2 linked regions of the Draconibacterium halophilum genome follow. The main gene of each other region encodes a partner of the protein of the gene in region 2 in a complex. Links are inferred from orthologs where the notes say so. Each region holds a gene or a part of one and is shown on either strand. Other genes may lie near its edges.

Region 1 (4,154 bases), 530 kb from region 2 along the record:
TGTAGACAAACGGACAAAAAAACAATTTCACCAGGTACCGAACATCATTTATAAGAATGATCCGAACTGGGCCGCTCCTTTGCAGGGGATGGTTGAAGGAATTTTCGATCCAAAAAAGAATAAGACTTTTCGCAATGGGAAAGCCATTCGCTGGGTTTTGGTTGACGACAATGACAATTTAATTGGCCGGATTGCTGCATTTATAAATTTCAACCTCGCAAAAACATACGAGCAACCAACAGGTGGCTGTGGTTTTTTCGAGTGTATTGATGATCAGGAAGCAGCAAATTTACTATTCAAAGCGGCTGCCGATTGGAATACGGAAAATGGTATGGAAGCCATGGACGGGCCGATAAATTTTGGCGAGAATTACGTAAACTGGGGCTTGCTGGTTGATGGATTTATGCCACAGGGATTTGGCATGCCCTATAATCCAAAATATTACGAAAAGCTTTTTCGCGAGTTTGGTTTCGAGGTTTATTTCGAGCAGTATTCTTTTCACCTCGATTATACCGTTCCGTTTCCCGAACGTTTTTGGAAAATTGCCGGCTGGGTAGCTAAAAAACCACAATATCAGTTTAAACATTTCGATTTTAAACAGGCTCATAAGTTTGTGAAAGATTTCTGTACGGTTTATGATGCAGCCTGGTCGTTTCACGAACATTACAAACCGCTTGATCCGGACGATCTTCACGATTTTCTGACAGAGTCGAAAGCGATTCTCGACCCCGAGATGATCTGGTATGCGTACGCTGATGGTAGGCCGATTGCTGTGTTTGTGATGATTCCTGATATTAATCAGCTACTCATAAAACTAAATGGAAAACTGAATTTGCCGGGTATTTTAAAGTTTTTTTACTACAAAAAGAAAAAGGTAATTAACCGTACCCGAATCTTCCTGATGGGGGTAGATCCGAAATTCCAGCGAGCTGGAATTGAATCAGGGATATTCTGGCACCAGGAACAAATAATGAAAAAGAAATCGCACCAACATTATAAAGAAGTTGAATTGTCGTGGGCGGGTGATTTCAACCCGAAAATTATTGCCATATACGAGGCAACAGGCGCTAAAAAGGCCAAAACACATTACACAATGCGGTATATGTTCGACCGGAGTAAAAAGGTGACAAAAGCACCATCGATCAGTTAGGATTAACAACTTGTTTAAGAAGCAAATAAATAGAGTAAGTTTTTGGAAAGTTGCAAACTATATATATCTTTGCAGCCCGAAAATTAGAGTAGAAATATAAATTTTCGAATGGATTGCACAACGAGAGTGTAACCATTCAACAAAAAATAAAGCAAAATGAAAAAAGAAATTCATCCAAAGGAATACAGACTGGTAGCTTTTAAGGACATGTCGAACGGACATACTTTTATTACCCGCTCTACTGTTGATACAAAAGAGAAAGAAACTATCGACGGTGTTGAATACCCGATTTATAAACTGGAGATTTCAAACACTTCTCACCCGTTTTACACAGGTAAAACCAAACTTGTGGATACTGCAGGACGTGTTGATAAATTCATGAACCGTTACGGGAAACACATGGAGAATAGAAAGAAATAATTTTTCTTACAGATATAAGGAAAAGCATTCGTCGAATAGATGAGTGCTTTTTTTATTTCTAAAAGCTCAGAAATGTCTTGTTCCGGGATGTTTTTGTGCAATTTTGTCGGTTGGTTTCCCGAATTCCGGTGAACAATCCGACAATGTAAGCAGTCTGTGTAAATGGCATGGCAATTGCTTTATTGTACCCCGCACATAAAACCGGCAATGTTTTGCCCGTTCTGCGTAATTAGCGACAGAATGTCATTATAATTAATAAGAAACATGGGTAAATATAAAAATACAGCTTTTCAAAAAATGTTCGGATCGGGAATGATGGATAACGAATCAGACTTTCTTCCAATTATTGCTGATGGCGATGACAAGGATTTAAAGAATGTGGAAGTACCGTCAGTTCTTCCAATTTTGCCCTTACGTAATACCGTTTTGTTTCCGGGGGTGGTTTTACCAATTACCGTTGGTCGCGAGCGATCGTTAAAATTAATTCGCGATGTAAACCAGGGAAGCAAATTACTGGGTACCGTTGCGCAAAAGGATTATACGATTGACAAGCCCGAAGCAAGCGACTTGTACGGAATAGGTACGGTGGCCGAAATTATGAAGGTGTTGGAAATGCCCGACGGATCGACTTCTGTAATTATTCAGGGAAAACGACGATTTCGAATTAATGAGTTTGTAGACGAAGATCCTTATTTTAAAGCATCGGTTGAACCGTTGACTGATATTACTCCTGAGGACGACAATGAGTTTAATGCCATTGTTGGATCGTTGAAAGACTTGTCGATAAAAGTTGCGCAGTTTTCGGCCAATGTGCCGCCCGAAGCAACTTTTGCCGTTAAAAATATCGAGAATTCAACTTTTCTGATCAACTTTATTTGTTCGAATACCGACATAAATGTTGACGATAAACAAAAGCTGCTGGAGATTGGAAGCCTGAAAGAACGTGGAGTGCAAGCCATTAGCTTTTTGGTGAAGGAAGTGCAGATGCTGGAGTTGAAACAGGATATTCAGAAAAAGGTGAAAACCGACATGGACAAGCAGCAACGCGATTTCATGTTGAACCAGCAAATGAAAACCATTCAGGACGAGCTGGGAGGTAATCCGGTAGAACAAGAAATAAATGCTTTAAAAGAAAAGGCAAAAGAGAAAAAGTGGAACAAAGATGTGGATGAATTTTTTCATCGCGAGGTGGAAAAACTGGGCCGATTGAATCCGGCAGCCGGCGAATATTCGGTACAGTTCACTTTCTGTCAGACTTTGCTCGATTTGCCCTGGAACGAATATACCAAAGATAATTTCGACCTGAAACATGCCAACAAAGTGTTGGATGAAGATCATTACGGTCTGGAGAAAGTGAAAGAACGTATGCTTGAGCACCTGGCCGTGTTGAAATTAAAAAACGATATGAAAGCGCCGATTCTTTGTTTATACGGCCCTCCGGGAGTTGGAAAAACATCGCTGGGGAAATCGGTTGCACGCGCTTTAGGGCGAAAATATGCACGAATGAGTTTAGGTGGGTTGCACGATGAATCAGAGATTCGCGGACACCGTAAAACGTATATCGGTGCAATGCCGGGGCGTATTATACAAAACGTAAAAAAGGCAAAATCATCGAATCCGGTGTTTATTCTGGATGAGATCGATAAAGTGTCGAAGCACTTTCATGGCGATCCGGCTTCAGCGCTGCTTGAAGTACTCGACCCGGAACAAAACGGCGAATTTCATGATAACTACATCGAACAGGATTACGACCTGTCGAAAGTAATGTTTATTGCTACAGCCAACTCACTGAGCACAATTGCACCACCATTGCGCGATCGATTGGAGTTGATTGAGGTGAGTGGTTATCTTGTAGAGGAAAAGGTAGAGATTGCAAAACGTCACCTGATTCCAAAACAGTTGGAGAATCATGGTTTAACGAAAGGGGATATTACTTTTCCTAAAGAGGTTATCGAGTTGATTATTGATGGCTACACCCGCGAAAGTGGTGTGCGTGAACTGGACAAAAAGCTGGCGAAAGTTGTTCGTCGGATTGCTAAAAAAATTGCTTTTGAGGAAACCTACAATAAAAAGCTGACCAAAACTGATGTGCGCGAATACCTTGGTGTAACCGAGTATTCAAAGGAAAAGTACCAGGGAAATCACTTTGCCGGTGTTGTAACCGGTTTGGCCTGGACTGCTGTAGGTGGCGAGATACTATTTGTGGAAACCAGCCTGAGCAAAGGAAAAGGAGCGTTAACGCTTACCGGAAACCTGGGCGATGTAATGAAAGAATCGGCAATGTTGGCACACGAGTATTTAAAATCGCATGCTTTCGAATTGAATTTAAAACCCGAGGTATTCGAGAAATGGAATGTGCATGTACACGTGCCCGAAGGCGCTATACCAAAAGATGGTCCGTCGGCCGGAGTGACAATGGTAACATCGCTGGCATCGGCATTTACACAACGTAAAGTCAAGAAAAACCTGGCAATGACTGGAGAGATAACCTTGCGCGGAAAGGTACTTCCTGTTGGAGGTATTAAGGAGAAAATTCTTGCTGCAAAACGTGCCGGAATTACTGAGATTATTCTTTCAGAACAAA
Region 2 (5,288 bases):
CTTGGTAGACAAGTCGGCTGAGAAAATCGTTAAAACCGTAAAAACTACAGGTGCTGTAGTAAGTGGTCCTATTCCACTTCCTACTCATCGCAGAGTTTTCACCGTTTTACGTTCAACCTTCGTAAATAAAAAATCGAGGGAGCAATTTCAGTTGTCATCTTACAAACGTTTGATCGACATTTATAGCTCAACCGCTAAAACAATCGACGCATTAATGAAGCTGGAGCTTCCTAGTGGCGTTGAAGTAGAAATTAAAGTTTGATAATCTAAAGTAGTCGAAAAAAATGGCTGGTATTATTGGAAAAAAAATCGGAATGACATCCGTATTCAGTGTTGAGGGGAAAAACATCCCATGCACTGTGATTGAGGCCGGACCTTGTGTAGTTACACAAGTGAAGACGGCAGAGACCGACGGCTACGAAGCGCTTCAGTTAGCTTATGGCGAGAAAAAAGACAAGCACGCCACTAAAGCTGAAGTTGGCCACTTTAAAAAGGCTGGTGTTTCACCAAAGCGCAAAGTAGTAGAGTTTCATAACACCTATCAGGAAGAGTTTGAAATGGGACAAGAGATTGATGTTAGCATCTTCGAAGAGAAGGACTATGTTGATATCATCGGAGTTTCAAAAGGTAAAGGTTTTCAGGGTGTAGTAAAACGTCACAATTTCCGTGGTGTTAATGATGCTACACACGGTCAGCACAACAGGCTGAGAGCACCTGGTTCTATCGGTGCATCATCATGGCCTTCACGCGTATTTAAAGGTATGCGTATGGCTGGTAGAGACGGTGGTAAGACAATTACTATCGAAAACCTTGAAGTAGTAAAGATTATTCCCGAGAAGAATGTAATAGTGGTAAAAGGTTCGGTACCTGGCGCCAAAGGTTCATACTTAATTATTAGAAAACAATGGAACTAAGTGTACTGAATATAGAAGGAAAAGAAACCGGAAAGAAAGTCACTTTAAACGACCAGATTTTCGGTATTGAACCCAGCGACCACGCCATTTATTTGGATGTAAAACAATACATGGCTAACCAACGCCAGGGTACAAGTAAAACTAAAGAACGGGCTGAAATAACAGGAAGCACCAAAAAGATTAAAAGACAAAAAGGTACCGGTACGGCACGTGCAGGTAGTATCAAGTCTCCTTTATTCCGAGGTGGTGGTACTATTTTTGGTCCACGTCCGCGTAACTACGGTTTCAAGCTGAACAAAAAAGTAAAGCATTTGGCCCGTAAATCAGCTTTAACTTACAAAGCAAACGATAAGAGCATCGTTGTTATTGAAGACTTCAATTTTGAAGCTCCGAAAACAAAAGAGATGGTAGCCTTACAAAGTAATCTGCAAATAGCTGAAAAAAAGGCACTTTTCGTTTTACCAACTGAAAATAATAACATATATTTGTCGTCGCGAAATTTGCGAGACGTATCGGTTGTAACTGCTTCTGAGTTAAGTACTTATCAGATTTTGAATGCAAAAGCGATTGTGCTTTGCGAAGGATCTGTTGCGAAAATTGAAGAAGCATTTAAACTTTAACGGATAAAAAAAATGGAAATATTAGTAAAACCATTAGTTACAGAAAAAATGACCGACCAGTCGGAACGTTTTAACCGTTACGGTTTTGTGGTAGCTCGCGATGCAAGTAAACCTGAAATTAAAAAAGCGGTTGAAGATCTTTATAACGTTTCGGTTGAAAGCGTGAATACCATGGTTTATGGTGGTAAAGTAAAATCGAGATACACCAAAGGCGGTATTATTACCGGTAAAACAACAACTTACAAAAAAGCTATTGTTACTTTGGTTGATGGAGATAGTATTGACTTTTATAGTAATATATAATCGTATAATTAATTAGTATTATGGCAGTAAGAAAACTGAAACCAGTAACTCCGGGTCAGAGGCACAAAGTAATTGGTGCTTTTGATACCATTACTGCATCTACGCCTGAAAAATCATTGTTGGAGCCCATTAAAAAGTCCGGTGGTCGTAATAACCAGGGACGTATGACAATGAGGTATATAGGCGGGGACATAAACGCAAATACCGTATTATCGACTTTATGCGCGATAAAGACGGTGTTGCAGCTGTAGTCGATTCAATTCAGTACGATCCAAATCGTACTGCTCGCATCGCGCTTCTGAAATACGAAGACGGTGACAAACGTTACATGATTGCGCCTAACGGGTTGCAAGTTGGCCAAACTGTAAAGAGCGGTACTGGAATCGAACCTGAAGTTGGGAATTGTCTTCCCCTGGCTGAAATACCTCTGGGTACTTTGGTACACAACATTGAACTTCATCCCGGACAGGGTGGAGTTATGGCGCGTAGTGCAGGTGCATACGCACAATTGACCTCACGTGAAGGTAAATACGCAATTTTGAAATTGCCTTCAGGCGAATCTCGTATGGTACTTACGTCCTGCAGGGCTACAGTAGGTACGGTTGGAAATACAGAACATATCGTTGAGAAATCGGGTAAAGCCGGTCGCTCGCGTTGGTTAGGAAGAAGACCTCGTGTTCGTGGTGTAGTAATGAATCCTGTCGATCACCCAATGGGTGGTGGAGAAGGTAAAAACTCAGGAGGACACCCAAGATCACGAAATGGTATGCTTGCGAAAGGTTATAAAACCCGTTCGAAGAAAAAAGCTTCCAACAAGTATATTGTAGAACGTAGGAAAAAATAAAGAGGAATAAATTATGAGTCGTTCATTAAAAAAAGGCCCTTTTATCGATTTCAAGCTAGAACGTAAAGTTGTAGCGATGAATGAATCGAACAAAAAATCGGTTGTGAAAACCTGGGCTAGAGCATCAGTAATTTCTCCTGATTTTGTAGGACACACTATTGCAGTACATAATGGAAACAAGTTCATCCCGGTATATGTCACCGAAAATATGGTGGGACACCGTTTGGGCGAATTTGCTCCAACCCGTACATTCAGGGGCATGCTGGTAATAAGAAAAGATAGGCATTAATATTTAAAAAGTAAGTACAATGGGTGCCAGAAAAAGACTAGCAGCAGAGAAAAGAAAAGAAGAGAAAAAACAACAATATTTTGCTGTTTTAAGAAACTGCCCTACATCTCCAAGGAAAATGAGGTTAGTAGCCGATATGATCCGTGGAATGGAGGTTAATAAAGCGTTAGATGTATTGAAGTATTCTTCAAAAGAAGCATCGCGCAGGGTAGAAAAACTTCTGCTTTCGGCCATCGCCAATTGGCAGGCTAAAAACGAAGGAGTTCGTTTAGAAGAAAGTGAACTTTACGTATCACAAATCATGGTAGATTCAGGTCGTATTTTGAAACGTTTACGTCCGGCTCCCCAGGGTCGTGCACACCGTATCAGAAAACGCTCGAATCACGTGACTATTTACGTAGACAGTAAAGAAAGTGTTGTTGAAGAAAACCTTAATTAATAGTACATGGGACAAAAAGTAAATCCGATAGCAAATCGTTTGGGTTTCATCAAAGGATGGGATTCAAACTGGTTCGGTGGTGATAATTACGGCGATAAGCTGGTTGAAGACCAAAAGATCAGGAAATACCTGAACGCTCGTTTGGCCAAAGCCAGCATCTCAAGAATCGTTATAGAACGTACCTTGAAGCTGATCACCATAACCGTTCATACTTCGCGACCAGGTATTATTATTGGTAAAGGAGGTCAGGAAGTTGACAAACTGAAAGAAGAATTAAAAAACATTACCAAAAAAGAGGTTCAAATCAACATTTTCGAGATCAAACGTCCTGAACTGGACGCTAAGATCGTTGCAAATAACATCGCACGTCAGCTTGAGGGTAAGATTGCTTACCGTAGAGCTGTTAAAATGTCCATCGCTTCAACCATGAGAATGGGAGCCGAAGGAATCAAGATTTTGGTTTCGGGTAGGTTAAACGGAGCAGAAATGGCACGTGCCGAGATGTATAAAGACGGCCGTACTCCGCTACATACTTTGCGTGCAGATATTGACTACGCATTGGCAGAAGCATTAACAAAAACCGGACTTATTGGAATTAAAGTTTGGATTTGTAAGGGTATGGTATATGGAAATCGCGACCTTTCTCCTAACCTCGGACAAAAGTCCGGACGTGGTGGAAACAGAGGTGGTGGTAACCGCAACCGTCGTAGAAAATAGTGGTTTAACACTCATAATCTAAAAAAGGATGTTACAGCCAAAAAAAGTAAAATTTAGAAGAGTACAAAAGGGCCGAATGAAAGGTAACGCACAACGCGGAAACCAATTGGCATTTGGTTCATTTGGAATAAAGTCGTTGGAAGAGTCGTGGATTACCGGTAGGCAAATTGAAGCTGCCAGGGTTGCGGTAACACGTCACATGCAACGTCGTGGACAAATTTGGATCCGAATATTCCCCGATAAACCGATTACCAAAAAGCCAGCCGAAGTAAGGATGGGTAAAGGTAAAGGTGCTCCTGAAGGATTTGTTGCTCCGATAGCTCCGGGCCGTATTATTATTGAAGCTGATGGTGTTCCGTTAGGAATGGCTAAAGAAGCTTTAAGACTAGCAGCTCAGAAACTACCGGTAAAAACAAAGTTTATGGTTAGACGTGATTATGTTGAAGAATAAAATTAGGTGAATCATGAAAGTAAGTGAAATCAAAGAAATGGCGATCAACGAAATCGTTGAGCGTCTGCAGATTGAAAAAGAAAATCTTGTTCGCCTAAGAATGAATCATGCCGTATCGCCGCTTGAGAATCCTAACAAAATTAAGGAAACTAAAGCAGCCATTGCACGCTTGAATACAATTCTTCGCGAAAGAGAATTAAACGAAAATCAGAAGTAATTCAACGATGGAAAATAAAGTAAGAAATCTCAGAAAGGAGAGAGTCGGGGTCGTTGTTAGTGATAAAATGGACAAATCGATTGTGGTTGCTGAAAAACGCAAGGAAAAGCACCCGATCTATGGTAAGTTCGTTAACAAAACTACCAAGTTTCATGTCCACGATGAGAAAAATGATTGCAACATTGGCGATACAGTAAGGATTATGGAAACTCGTCCTTTAAGTAAAACCAAGTGTTGGAGAGTAGTTGAAATAATTGAAAGAGCTAAGTAATCATGGTACAACAAGAATCAAGATGTTCAGTAGCCGATAATAGTGGAGCAAAAGAAGTTTTGGTGATCCGTGTATTAGGCGGAACACGTAAACGATATGCTTCGTTAGGCGACACTGTTGTGGTTACTGTAAAAAGTGCACTTGCCGGAGGCGAGATGAAAAAAGGTACTGTATCACGCGCAATTGTTGTACGTACGAAAAAAGAAAATCGTCGTCAAGACGG

The links. Proteins that work in one complex are often made in the same cells at the same time.
Region 1: rplB (region 2) and G0Q07_RS04210 share a complex: the UniProt entries of both Bacillus subtilis proteins name them as parts of the 50S ribosomal subunit. The link is inferred for Draconibacterium halophilum from one-to-one orthologs.

What each region holds. Positions count from the first base shown.
Region 1 is NZ_CP048409.1:1,043,827-1,047,980, forward strand. The notes cover bases 1-2,938. They hold G0Q07_RS04210 (type B 50S ribosomal protein L31), read left to right. Parts: upstream 1-1,306; coding sequence 1,307-1,570; downstream 1,571-2,938. Other genes in these bases: G0Q07_RS04205 (GNAT family N-acetyltransferase), read left to right, coding at 1-1,150; lon (endopeptidase La), read left to right, coding at 1,835-2,938. In the rest of the region: more of lon, read left to right, coding at 2,939-4,154. UniProt on the Bacillus subtilis protein: While neither of the L31 paralogs is essential, this protein does not seem to function as the main L31 protein.
Region 2 is NZ_CP048409.1:1,571,071-1,576,358, forward strand. What follows is about bases 1,014-3,869. They hold rplB (50S ribosomal protein L2), read left to right. Parts: upstream 1,014-2,057; coding sequence 2,058-2,681; downstream 2,682-3,869. Other genes in these bases: rplD (50S ribosomal protein L4), read left to right, coding at 1,014-1,534; rplW (50S ribosomal protein L23), read left to right, coding at 1,547-1,837; G0Q07_RS21390 (hypothetical protein), read left to right, coding at 1,858-2,088; rplV (50S ribosomal protein L22), read left to right, coding at 2,990-3,409; rpsC (30S ribosomal protein S3), read left to right, coding at 3,416-3,869. Also shown: rpsJ (30S ribosomal protein S10), read left to right, coding at 1-262; rplC (50S ribosomal protein L3), read left to right, coding at 285-914; more of rplD, read left to right, coding at 905-1,013; more of rpsC, read left to right, coding at 3,870-4,126; rplP (50S ribosomal protein L16), read left to right, coding at 4,155-4,577; rpmC (50S ribosomal protein L29), read left to right, coding at 4,591-4,794; rpsQ (30S ribosomal protein S17), read left to right, coding at 4,802-5,065; rplN (50S ribosomal protein L14), read left to right, coding at 5,068-5,288. UniProt on the Bacillus subtilis protein: One of the primary rRNA binding proteins. Required for association of the 30S and 50S subunits to form the 70S ribosome, for tRNA binding and peptide bond formation. It has been suggested to have peptidyltransferase activity; this is somewhat controversial.